3 regions of the Candidatus Pantoea soli genome follow, and region 1 is predicted to be linked to each of the others. Evidence: predicted binding sites of a transcription regulator. Region 1 holds the regulator's gene; each other region holds the start of a gene.
The links. The regulator PhoB, encoded in region 1, activates phosphate uptake and scavenging genes when phosphate is short. The targets are predictions, from matches to a motif close to CTGTCATAAAACTGNCNNAT.
Positions count from the first base shown of each region.

Region 2: the regulator PhoB is predicted to act here: its motif matches at 2,675-2,694, upstream of pstS (phosphate ABC transporter substrate-binding protein PstS).
Region 3: the regulator PhoB is predicted to act here: its motif matches at 2,078-2,097, upstream of glpT (glycerol-3-phosphate transporter).

Region 1 covers NZ_CP032702.1:955,203-959,286, reverse strand. The annotation lists gene phoR (phosphate regulon sensor histidine kinase PhoR) at 1-864, opposite strand, end outside; gene phoB (phosphate response regulator transcription factor PhoB) at 880-1,569, opposite strand; gene sbcD (exonuclease subunit SbcD) at 1,766-2,983, shown strand; gene D8B20_RS04330 (SbcC/MukB-like Walker B domain-containing protein) at 2,980-4,084, shown strand, end outside.
Region 2 covers NZ_CP032702.1:3,742,097-3,746,180, reverse strand. The annotation lists gene pstA (phosphate ABC transporter permease PstA) at 1-477, opposite strand, end outside; gene pstC (phosphate ABC transporter permease PstC) at 474-1,436, opposite strand; gene pstS (phosphate ABC transporter substrate-binding protein PstS) at 1,524-2,567, opposite strand; gene glmS (glutamine--fructose-6-phosphate transaminase (isomerizing)) at 2,741-4,084, opposite strand, start outside.
Region 3 covers NZ_CP032702.1:171,478-175,561, forward strand. The annotation lists gene yigL (sugar/pyridoxal phosphate phosphatase YigL) at 1-525, shown strand, start outside; gene glpT (glycerol-3-phosphate transporter) at 592-1,932, opposite strand; gene D8B20_RS00760 (carboxylate/amino acid/amine transporter) at 2,337-3,197, shown strand; gene D8B20_RS00765 (YehS family protein) at 3,252-3,734, opposite strand; gene metR (HTH-type transcriptional regulator MetR) at 3,827-4,084, opposite strand, start outside.

The DNA.
Region 1 (4,084 bases):
CTGCAGCAGCAGCAGCATAGTGGGCACATCCACGGTCTCTTTCAGATCGATGGCCGGGGCAGCTTCAATGCGCGACAGCGTCAGCAGCTGTTTTACCAGGCTATCCATGCGGCGCGTCTGCTCCTGCATGGTGCTCAGCGCTTTACTGCGCGTGCGCGCATTCATGCCCTCGTCATCCATCATCTCCAGATATCCCTGCAGCACGGTCAGCGGCGTGCGCAGCTCATGGCTGACGTTGGCAAAAAAGTTACGGCGTGCGCCCTCTAGCTGGTGCATCTGCGTCACGTCGCGCGCCACCATCAGCCACTGCCCTTCACTGTAAGGCATGACGCGGAACTCCATATGATGCTGATTATTCAGCACCACGGTCAGCGGCTTATTAAAGTCGCGCTGGCGGATATAGCGGGAAAATTCAGGGTAGCGCAGCAGATTAAGGATGTTCTGGCCGTTATCTTCCGGCCAGCGCAGCCCCAGATGCTGCTGTGCCAGACCGTTACACCAGAAAATGGTGCCCTCTTCGGTGGTCAGAACAACGGCGTCAGGCAGTGATTCGGCACCACTGCGAAACCGTTTGATCAGGTTTCCCAGCTCGCGCCGGCGGCGGCGGTTGCGCAGCTGCATCTGATACAGACCATAAAACAGCGGCTCCCAGCTGCCGCTGCCGGTGGGCGGTGTCATGGAGCGATCCACCCACAGCCAGTGCGACAGTCGCATCAGGTTTTTGAAGTGCCAAAACAGGATGCCGCACACCGCCAGTAACAGCAGCCACGGCAGATAGCCGGTTAACAGCCCCAGCAGCAGCGCAGGCAGACAGACCAGCGCCAGCTCGGTCAGTAATCTCTTCCAGGAGAGTCGTTCCAGCACGGCAGAGCACTCCGTTTAGTAGCGGGCAGAGAAACGATACCCTGTTCCGCGAACGGTTTGAACCATGCGATCGTGGCCGGAAATCTCCAGCGCTTTGCGTAAACGACGGATATGCACATCCACGGTGCGATCTTCTACGTAGACGTTGGTACCCCAGACGTGGTTGAGCAGCTGTTCGCGGCTGTAAACGCGCTCCGGGTGGGTCATAAAGAAGTGCAGCAGTTTGTATTCGGTCGGGCCCATCTCCAGCGGGGTGGTCTCAGACATCACGCGATGCGAGGAGGGATCGAGGCTCAGGCCCTGCATCTCAATCACTTCTTCCACCGCCATCGGCGAGATACGCCGCATCACCGCTTTAATCCGCGCCATCAGCTCTTTCGGCGAGAACGGCTTGGTGATGTAATCATCGGCCCCCACTTCCAGACCGCGCACGCGATCTTCCTCTTCGCCGCGCGCCGTCAGCATCATCACCGGGATATCGCGCGTCATGGCTTCACGTTTCAGGTGTTTAATGAACTGAATGCCGCTGCCGCCAGGTAACATCCAGTCCAGCAGGATCAGATCTGGCCAGGGTTCGATCAGCTTGCCAATCGCGCTGTCATAATCTTCTGCTTCAATGGGCTGGTAATCATTCTGTTCCAGCACGAAACATAACATTTCACGGATGGGAGCTTCGTCTTCCACAACCAAAATGCGCTTAGCCATTATTACTCCTGCTGTTGTGACACGCTGTCACTGGGATTTGCGGCGTCATTATGCGTCAGTTTTATGACACTTTTATGAAAAACCCAACCCGTGATAAATAGATAAAAAACAGAAATGTGACAATCAAAATCGGTTTTTTTCCTTTATCCCCGAAGCCGTTATACTTGCCCCCTCGTTTTACCCGCAGGAAACCGCCATGCGCATCATTCACACCGCCGACTGGCACCTCGGCCAGTTCTTTTACAGCAAAAGCCGCGCTGCGGAACATCAGGCCTTCCTTGACTGGCTTCTGCAGCAGATAACGCAGCACGCGGTGGATGCGCTGATCATTGCCGGCGATCTGTTTGATACCGGCACACCGCCCAGCTATGCGCGCGAGATGTTTAACCGCTTTGTCGTCGCGCTGCAGCCTACCGGCTGTCAGCTGATTGTGCTGGCGGGCAATCATGATTCGGTCGCCACGCTGAATGAGTCACGCGAACTGCTGGCCTGCCTGAACACCCGCGTTATTACCAGTGCGACGCCGGGCGGCGAGCAGCAGGTGCTTACCCTGTCGCGGCGCGACGGCACGCCGGGTGCGGTGCTGTGTGCCATTCCGTATCTGCGTCCGCGCGACATTCTGCGCAGCAAAGCCGGCCAGTCCGGACGGGAAAAACAGCGCTCCCTGCTGGAGGCCATCGGCCAGCACTATCAGCACTGCTATGCCGCCGCTCAGGCGCAGCGTGACGCGCTGGGCGAACCGCTGCCGATCATTGCCACCGGCCACCTCACCACCGTGGGCGTCAGCAAAAGCGACTCGGTGCGTGATATCTACATCGGCACGCTGGATGCCTTTCCGGCACAGGCGTTTCCGCCAGCGGATTACATCGCGCTCGGCCACATTCACCGTCCGCAGCGCATTGCCAACAGCGACCACATCCGCTACAGCGGCTCACCGATTCCGCTCAGCTTTGATGAAGCCGGGCGCGACAAAAGCGTTTTTCTGCTCAGCTTCAGCAGCGGGCTCGACAGCGTGACGCCACTGACGGTGCCACTGTTTCAGCCGCTGCGCGTGCTGAAAGGGTCGATGGCAGAGCTTGAAGCGCAGCTGGCGCAGTTCAGAGACGGCGATACCGCTCAGCCGGTGTGGCTGGATATTGAAATCACCACTCAGGAGTACCTCAGCGATTTGCAGCGCCATATCGAACAGCTGACGGCGACGCTGCCGGTTGAGGTGCTGCTGGTGCGCCGCAGCCGCGAACTGCGCCGCTCCAGCCTTGAACGACTGGAAAATGAGACGCTGAGCGAACTGAAAGTGGAAGAGGTCTTTGCCCGCCGCCTGGCGCAGGAAACGCAGCTGGAGGCCGATCACGTCGCCAGCCTTACCCGGCTGTTCCGCAGTACGCTGGCGGCGCTGGAGGATCCCTCTGCATGAAAATTCTGACGTTACGCTTCAAAAACCTCAATGCGCTGCGCGGTGAATGGCGGATTGATTTCCGCGAGGAGCCGTTTGCCAGCAACGGCCTGTTCGCGATTACCGGGGCCACCGGTGCCGGCAAAACCACCCTGCTTGATGCCATCTGTCTGGCGCTCTATCACCAGACGCCGCGCCTCGGCGGTCTGTCACAGAGTGAAAACCAGCTGATGACGCGCGACACCGCTGAATGCCTGGCGGAGGTGGAGTTTGAAATCAAGGGCGAAGCCTGGCGCGCTTTCTGGAGTCAGAACCGCGCCCGCGGCCAGGTGGACGGCAAACTGCAGGCCCCGCGCGTCGAGCTGGCGCGCGTGGCGGATAACCAGATTGTTGCCGATAAAGTCAGCGACAAGCTGAAAGCAATTGAAACGCTGTCGGGGCTGGACTTTGCCCGCTTTACCCGCTCCATGATGCTGTCGCAGGGGCAGTTCGCCGCGTTTCTTAATGCCCGACCGGGCGAACGGGCCGAACTGCTGGAAGAGCTGACCGGCACTGAAATTTACGGCCGGATTTCCGTACAGATATTCGAACAGTGGCGCCATGCGCGCAGCGAGCTGGAAACGCTGCGCGCCCGCGCCGGCAGTATGCAGCTGCTGGAGGAGGCGCGCCGCGCTGAACTGCAGGCGCAGCTTACCGCGCTGACGGCGCAGGAGCAGACGCTGAGCGCACAGCTGGCCCAGGCGCAGCAGCAGCAGCAGTGGCTGACGCAGGCGCAGCAGCTGGCGCAGGAACAGCAGCAGGCCAGCGAGGCGCTGCAGGCGGCAGAACAGGCGTGGTTGCAGGCAGAAAGCGACCGTCAGCGGCTGGCACGAGCGGAGCCGGCAGAGAAGCTGCGCGAGAAGCTGCAGCAGCGCGAACAGCTGCAGCACGATTGCGCTGCGCAGCAGCAGCAGTTACAGCAGCTGCAGCAGCACCAGCAGCAGGCCGATGCGGCGCTGGCGCAGCATGAAAAACAGTATCAGACAGCCCGGCAGGCGCGTGATGCGGCGCAGGCGGCACAGCAGCAGCTGGAAACGCTGCTGACGGAACAGGTCATTCCGCTCGATCAGCAGATTCAGACGC
Region 2 (4,084 bases), 970 kb from region 1:
CGCCACCACGCCGGCCCAGCCGGAAAAGTGCTGCATCTGCGATACCACAAGGGTATAGACAAACAGGCCCACCACAATGGACGGCGCGGAGAGCAGAATGTCATTGATGAAACGGATCACCTCGGCCAGCCAGTGCTTCCGGCCATACTCTGCCAGGTAGATACCCGCCATAATGCCCAGCGGCGTGCCAAAAAAGGTGGACCAGAAAATCAGCAGGCCGCTGCCGGCGAGGGCGTTCGCCAGACCGCCGCCGGCGGTATTGGGGGGCGGCGTGGATTCTGTGAACAGCGACCAGCTCAGGCCATCAATGCCTTTGGTCACGGTAGTAAACAGAATCCAGATCAGCCAGAACAGACCAAACGCCATCGTCAGCAGGGATAACGTCAGGGCAATTTTATTCTTGGTGCTGCGCCACGCCTGCATTTTACGACGCGACGCTTCCAGTTCCGCACGCGCCTGCATTTCAATCGCTGTCATGAACGGGCTCCTTCACTTTTCGCCAGACGCAGGATCATCAGTTTGGAGATCGCCAGCACGATAAAGGTGATCACAAACAGGATCAGGCCCAGCTCCATCAGCGCCGCGACGTGCACGCCGGATTCCGCTTCGGCGAATTCGTTCGCCAGTGCCGAGGTGATGCTGTTGCCCGGCATAAACAGCGACGCGTTGTCGAGCTGGTAGGTATTACCGATGATAAAGGTTACCGCCATGGTTTCACCCAGCGCGCGGCCCAGCCCCAACATGACGCCGCCGATCACGCCATTTTTGGTGAACGGCAGCACGATGCGCCAGATCACTTCCCAGGTGGTGCAGCCAATACCGTAGGCCGACTCTTTCATCATCACCGGCGTCTGCTCAAACACGTCACGCATGACGGAAGCGATATACGGAATAATCATGATGGCGAGAATAACGCCAGCCGCCAGGATGCCAATACCAAATGCCGGGCCGGAGAACAGTGCCCCCACAATCGGAATATTGGCCAGTACCTCGCCGACCGGCGTCTGGAAATATTCAGCAAACAGCGGCGCGAAAATAAACAGGCCCCACATGCCGTACACGATGCTGGGGATCGCCGCCAGCAGTTCAATCGCCGTGCCCAGCGGACGACGCAGCCAGCCGGGTGCCAGCTCGGTGAGAAACAGGGCAATGCCGAAGCTCACCGGTACGGCGATGATCAGGGCGATCAGCGAGGTAACGAGGGTGCCGTAGATTGGCACCAGCGCACCGAATTGTTCGTTGGGCGCATCCCAGGTTTTGGTCCACAGAAAGGAGAAGCCAAACTTCTGGATGCTCGGCCAGGAGGAGAAAATCAGGGAGACGATAATGCCGCCCAGCAGCAATAACACAATCAGCGCTGACAGCTTAACCATCGCGCCGAAAATCATGTCGCCTTGCTTGCCCGGTGCTTTAAACGTCGGCTTAGTGGCAGCCATACAATTCTCGTTCTCAGGGGGTAATCAGGGCGGCACAGCGGCCGCCCGTCAGGCTGGCCTGCAGCTATCGCAGGCCAGGTGGTTCACTTACTGGTACAGCGCTTTACCGGAGCTGTCTTTGATATTGGCTTTCCAGGCAGCGCGCACCTGGTTCGCTACGCTTTCCGGCAGAGCGGCATAATCCAGCGCGGTGGCCGTCTTGCTGCCGCCTTTGTAAGCCCAGTCAAAGAACTTCAGCACTTCGCTGCCCTTCTCCGCGTTCGCCTGCTGTTTGTAGATCAGAATGAACGTGGTGGAGGTGATTGGCCACGCGTCGTTGCCTTTCTGGAAGGTCAGATCCTGCGCAAAGGTTTTGCTCCAGTCTGCGCCTTTCGCCGCGTTAGCGAAGCTGGTTTCACCCGGAGCCACGGCTTTGCCGTCTGCATCCATCAGTTTGGTGTAGGTCAGGTTGTTCTGCTTGGCGTAGGCATACTCCACGTAACCAATGGAGCCCGGCAGACGCTGGACAAATGCTGCCACGCCATCGTTGCCTTTACCGCCCAGACCGGTTGGCCAGTTAACGGTGTTGCCTTTGCCGATTTTGCTGTTCCACTCTTCGTTCACTTTAGACAGGTAGCTGGTGAACACGAAAGAGGTGCCGGAACCATCCGCGCGGCGCACCACGTTGATGTTGGTGTCAGGCAGTTTGATGCCCGGATTCAGTTTAGTGATCGCCGGGTCGTTCCATTTTTTGATGTTGCCGAGGTAGATATCACCGACGGTTTTACCGTCCAGCGTCAGCTGACCCGATTTCACGCCCGGAATGTTAACAGCCAGCACCACGCCACCAATCACGGTCGGGAACTGGAACAGGCCGTTTTTCTGCAGATCTTCTTCTTTCATTGGCGCATCGGACGCACCAAAATCAACGGTTTTGGCGATGATTTGCTTCACGCCGCCCGAAGAACCAATACCCTGATAGTTAATTTTGCTACCGGTGGCTTGCTGGTATTCTGCTGCCCACTTGGCATAAACCGGTGCCGGGAATGTCCCGCCTGCGCCCGTCAGATCGGTGGCGGCAAAAGCAGAAACCGCGCTTACGGCGAAGGTGGCGGCGAGGATTCGGGCTACGGTGCTACGCATCAGTGTCATGTTCCCTCCAGGGGATTAAAAAATCAGGCTTGGAGCCGTTTTAGTAGGAGTCAGTGATTGCTGCTGGAGGGAAAATAGGACAGTTTGATGACAGTGAAATGTACGAATTGTGACAGTTATATGACAGGCGGCAAAACAGAGCGAGCCCGTTGCAGGCTCGCTCAGAAAGGAGGTTACTCCACGGTGACCGATTTCGCCAGGTTGCGCGGCTGATCGACGTCTGTGCCTTTGATCAGCGCGACGTGATAGGAGAGCAGCTGCAGCGGCACCGTATAGAAGATAGGGGCGATCACCTCTTCAACGTGCGGCAGAGAGATAATCTTCATGCCTTCGCTGTCGCTGAATCCGGCATCCTGATCGGCAAACACGTACAGCAGACCGCCGCGCGCGCGCACTTCTTCAATGTTGGACTTCAGCTTCTCCAGCAGCTCGTTGTTCGGCGCCACCACAATCACCGGCATATCGGCATCAATCAGCGCCAGCGGGCCATGTTTCAGCTCACCGGCTGCATAGGCTTCAGCGTGAATGTAGGAGATCTCTTTCAGCTTCAGCGCACCTTCCATGGCAATCGGATACTGATCGCCGCGGCCGAGGAACAGCGCATGATGCTTGTCAGAGAACCCTTCTGCCAGGTTTTCGATCACTTTATCCTGTGCCAGCATCTGCTCAATGCGGCTGGGCAGCGCCTGCAGCGCATGCACGATTTCGTGCTCGGTTTCCGGCTTCATACCGTGCAGACGACCCAGTTTGGCCACCAGCATCAGCAGCACCGCCAGCTGGGTGGTGAAGGCTTTGGTGGACGCCACGCCGATTTCGGTGCCGGCTTTGGTCATCAGCGCCAGATCGGATTCGCGCACCAGCGACGAACCGGCAACGTTACAGATGGCCAGCGAACCAAGATAACCCAGCTCTTTTGACAGCCGCAGAGCGGCCAGGGTGTCAGCGGTTTCGCCCGACTGCGACAGGGTAATCAGCAGGCTGTTTTTACGCACCGCCGATTTGCGATAGCGGAATTCAGAGGCGATCTCCACATCACACGGCAGGTTAGCCAGCGATTCAAACCAGTAGCGCGATACCATGCCGGAGTTATACGAGGTGCCACAGGCGATGATCTGAATATGTTCGACTTTGCTCAGCAGCGCTTCGGCCTGTTCACCTAATTCGCGCAGATCAACGATGCCATCATGGAAACGGCCCGCCAGCGTACTTTTGATGGCGTTGGGCTGCTCGTAAATCTCTTTCTGCATGTAATGGCGGTAGAGGCCTTTGTCACCGGCGTCGTACTGCGCGTTGGATTCGATCTCCGGGCGCTTCGCCTGCTGACCGTCACGGTCGATAATGGTGACTTCGCGACGGGTAATTTCAGCGATGTCCCCCTCTTCCAGGTAGATGAAGCGGCGGGTCACCGGCAGCAGGGCCAGCTGGTCAGACGCGATAAAGTTTTCGCCCACACCCCGACCAATGACCAGCGGACTGCCGGAACGGGCTGCTACCAGCACGGACGGATCGCGGCTGTC
Region 3 (4,084 bases), 780 kb from region 1:
GCCCTGCAGTATCAGGATGCCCGGATTCTCACCCACGTTTATCGCGATGATGAATGGTTCATGAGCCGTCACGATCCGGATGAAGTGGATTTCTTCCGCGAGTCGGTGTTCACCTATCAGGTGTATGAGCCCGGCATGCTGGCGACGGACGGTATCAGCAAAGTGTTTTTCACCTGTGAGGATCCGCAGCGGCTGATTCCACTGGAGCAGGCTATCGAAGCGCGCTGGGGCGATCGGGTGAACGTAAGCTTCTCGCTGCCCACCTGCCTGGAAGTGATGGCCGGCGGCGTCTCCAAAGGCCATGCGCTGGAAGCGGTGGCGAAGCAGCTGGGCCATTCGCTGAAAGCCTGCATCGCGTTTGGCGACGGCATGAACGATGTGGAGATGCTGAGTATGGCGGGCAAAGGCTGCATTATGCGCAACGCCCACCAGCGGCTGAAAGAGACGCTGCCGACGCTGGAAGTGATTGGCAGCAACGCCGAGGATGCCGTGCCGCACACGCTGCGCAAGCTGTTTCTGGCGTAAGCGCGCGGCGGCCGTTTCCGGCTACCGCAGCAACAGACGGGCAGCCTGACCGGCTACCCGTCGCTATCATGCCCGCGATACTTTATGTTTATGCTCATTGATCATGGTGAGCAGCAGCAGTAGTACCGCCATCACCGAGCCGGCAATCATCACCAGGAAGCCGCCGTCCCAGCCGAAATAGTCCACGGTATAACCCACGATGGCGCTGGCCGCGACAGATCCGCCCAGATAACCAAACAGGCCGGTAAAGCCCGCCGCGGTGCCTGCGGCTTTCTTCGGTGCCAGCTCCAGCGCGTGCAGGCCAATCAGCATCACCGGGCCGTAAATCAGAAAACCGATAACGATCATACAGGCCATATCAACGCCCGGATTGCCCGGCGGATTGAGCCAGTAAATCACGGTCGCCAGCGTCACCAGCGTCATAAAGAACACCCCGGTCGCCCCGCGATTACCGCGGAACACCTTATCGGACATCCAGCCGCACAGCAGCGTGCCGGGAATGCCGGCGTATTCGTAAAAGAAGTAGGCCCAGGAGGATTTATCCAGCGTGAAGTGCTTCACCTCCTTCAGGTAAGTGGGCGACCAGTCGAGAATGCCGTAGCGCAGCAGGTAGACAAATACGTTGGCCAGGGCGATGTACCACAGCAGCTTATTGGGCAGCACATACTGCATGAAAATCTGCTTTGCGGTCAGCTCCTGTTCATGCGCGGCGTTATAGTCAGGCGGATAGTCGTTTTTATAGGCTTCAATCGGCGGCAGCCCGCATGACTGCGGCGTGTCGCGCATCAGCGCAAACGCGATGACGGCGACCAGAATAGCGGCGAACGCCGGCATATAGAGCGCGGCTTTCCAGTCGTTAAACCACGCCATCCCCAGCAGAAACAGCAGCGGCGGAATCCCTCCGCCAACATTATGCGCACAGTTCCAGACGGATACGATGCCGCCGCGCTCCTTCTGCGACCACCAGTGCACCATCGTGCGACCGCAGGGCGGCCAGCCCATTCCCTGGAACCAGCCGCACAAAAACAGCAGCACAAACATGATCATAATGCCGGAGGTGGCCCAGGGGACAAAGCCCATGAACAGCATGACCGCTGCCGCCAGAATTAATCCGGCAGGCAGGAAGACGCGCGGATTGGACCGATCGGAGACCGAACCCATAATGAATTTGGAAAAACCGTAGGCAATAGAGATACCGGAAAGGGCAAAGCCGAGATCGCCACGGGAAAATCCCTGCTCGACCAGATAAGGCATTGCCAGCGCGAAGTTCTTACGGACCAGATAATAGGCAGCGTAGCCGAAGAAGATACCAAGGAAAATTTGCCAGCGCAGGCGGCGGTAGAGCGGATCAACGCGATCATCAGCCACCGGTGGCCGATGCGGTGCAGGTTTAAAGATACTTAACATGAACAGGGCCCTCCAGGGCGCACTTTTGGTATTTATTCCCAGCAGGTTGGGGCAGAAAAGGGGTAAATCAGCCTGGAAATCGCGGTTTCCATTGCGCGCAAAGGATAGTGAGGGCGCGGCGGGGTTACTGTGACGGCTGACACAACTGTTACAGTTTTATGACAATCGGGCGCGAAAAGCGCCAGAAAGTGTCGGATGTGCGCCGGGTAAAAAGGCGTCCGTGCGGGCGAAAATCCGCTGCGCCGTGCAGCCTGTTGTCATAGCCGGTCTGGCCTCTTTACGCGCAGGGGATTACCTGTCCGCTCTGTTTGCTGTCAATATGACCAGTTGTCAACCAGTTTTTCCAGCCCGGTCGCCTGACATTGTTTACACTAGCGGCTTCATGGATTTCTGGATCTTTTACCGTGCTGTTACTGATCGTTACCACCATTCTGTGGGCATTTTCTTTTAGTCTGATTGGCGAATACCTGGCGGGACAGGTGGATACCTGGTTTTCGGTGCTGATGCGTCTGGGACTGGCTGCGCTGGTGTTCCTGCCTTTTCTGCGCTGGCGCGGCTACCGCCCGTCAACGCTGCTGCTGTATATGCTGGTGGGCATGCTGCAACTGGGCATCATGTATCTGATCAGCTTTGAGGCGTATCTGTATCTCAGCGTGTCAGAATTTTTGCTGTTCACCGTCATGACGCCGCTGTATGTGACGCTGATTTACGATCTGCTCAGCAGACGGCCACTGCGGATTGGCTATGCGTTCAGCGCGCTGCTGGCGGTGGCGGGGGCGGCCATCATCCGTTATGACAAAGTCAGCGATCACTTCTGGCTGGGGCTGTTGCTGGTGCAGGCGGCTAACCTCTGTTTCGCTGCCGGGATGGTTGGCTACAAGCGCCTGCAGGAAACCCGGCCAATGCCGCAGCATACCGCGTTTTCGTGGTTCTATCTGGGGGCGGTGCTGATTGCGGCGCTTGCCTGGTCCCTGTGGGGCAATCCTCACAAGCTGCCGACAACCTCACTGCAGTGGGGCATTCTGGTCTGGCTGGGTGTGGCCGCTTCCGGACTGGGCTATTTTATGTGGAATTATGGCGCGACCCAGGTAGACGCCGGCACGCTGGGTATCATGAACAATATGCATGTGCCGGCGGGGCTGCTGGTAAACCTGGCAATCTGGCAGCAGCGGCCGCACTGGCCGAGTTTTATTGCCGGGGCGGTGGTAATTTTCGCCTCGCTCTATGTGCATAAGCGCTGGGTGGTGGGTAACAGCCGCCACTGAGCCGCCAGGCCAGCGCGACAGCCTGGCCGGTCCGGCCGGCCGTTCAGTTCGCGCTTACGCCTTTTTTGCCGGAGTGGCCGGGCGCAGCTGCAGCGTCAGGCCCTTGAGAAAGTTACGCAGAATCTGATCGCCGCATTCGCGATAATTTTTGTGGTCCGGGTTGCGGAAGATGGCCCCGATTTCCGCCTGCGAGACCTTAAAGTTCGCTTTCAGCAGAATCTCCGGGATATCGGTGGTTTTCAGCGCAAAGGCGATGCGCAGCTTCTTCAGAAAGATATTGTTATTCATGCGGCGCTCCAGCGAAGGCGCTGGCGCATCCTCGCTTTTGCCGCGGCGGTAGAAAATCAGCCCGTTAAGGTAATAACCCATCAGCACGTCGGGCAGTTTACGGAACCCCGCTTCATCCTCTTTTTTCAGCCACGCCTGCACATCTTCCAGCGGCACCTCGCTTCCCGCCAGGGCAAAAATCTCCACCACTTTGCTGTCGCTTAAATCCAGCATATAGCGCACGCTGCGCAGAACATCGTTATTGGTCATGGTGAAACTCTCCGGGTCGCGAATTAAGGCGGCGCATTATAGTGCAGGCCGGGCAGGGATAACAGCACGGACGACCGGGGTCGCCCGCGGTATCAGGATGACAGCGGCTGCAGCGAGCCGGGGCGTGAGGCATCACGCACGTAGGGCAGATGCTCACAGGCATGCTGACGGGCAAAACGCACAAAGGCTTCCATCACCGGCTGTCGCTGTTCGCCGTCGCGCACGGCGGCATACAGGCGGCTCCATAAGCCCTCGCCCAGCGTCCGCGTCACCACCAGTCCCTGATGCTCAAAACTCTCCACCACCCAGTGTGGCAGCGCGGCGATGCCCATGCGCGCTGACACCATCTG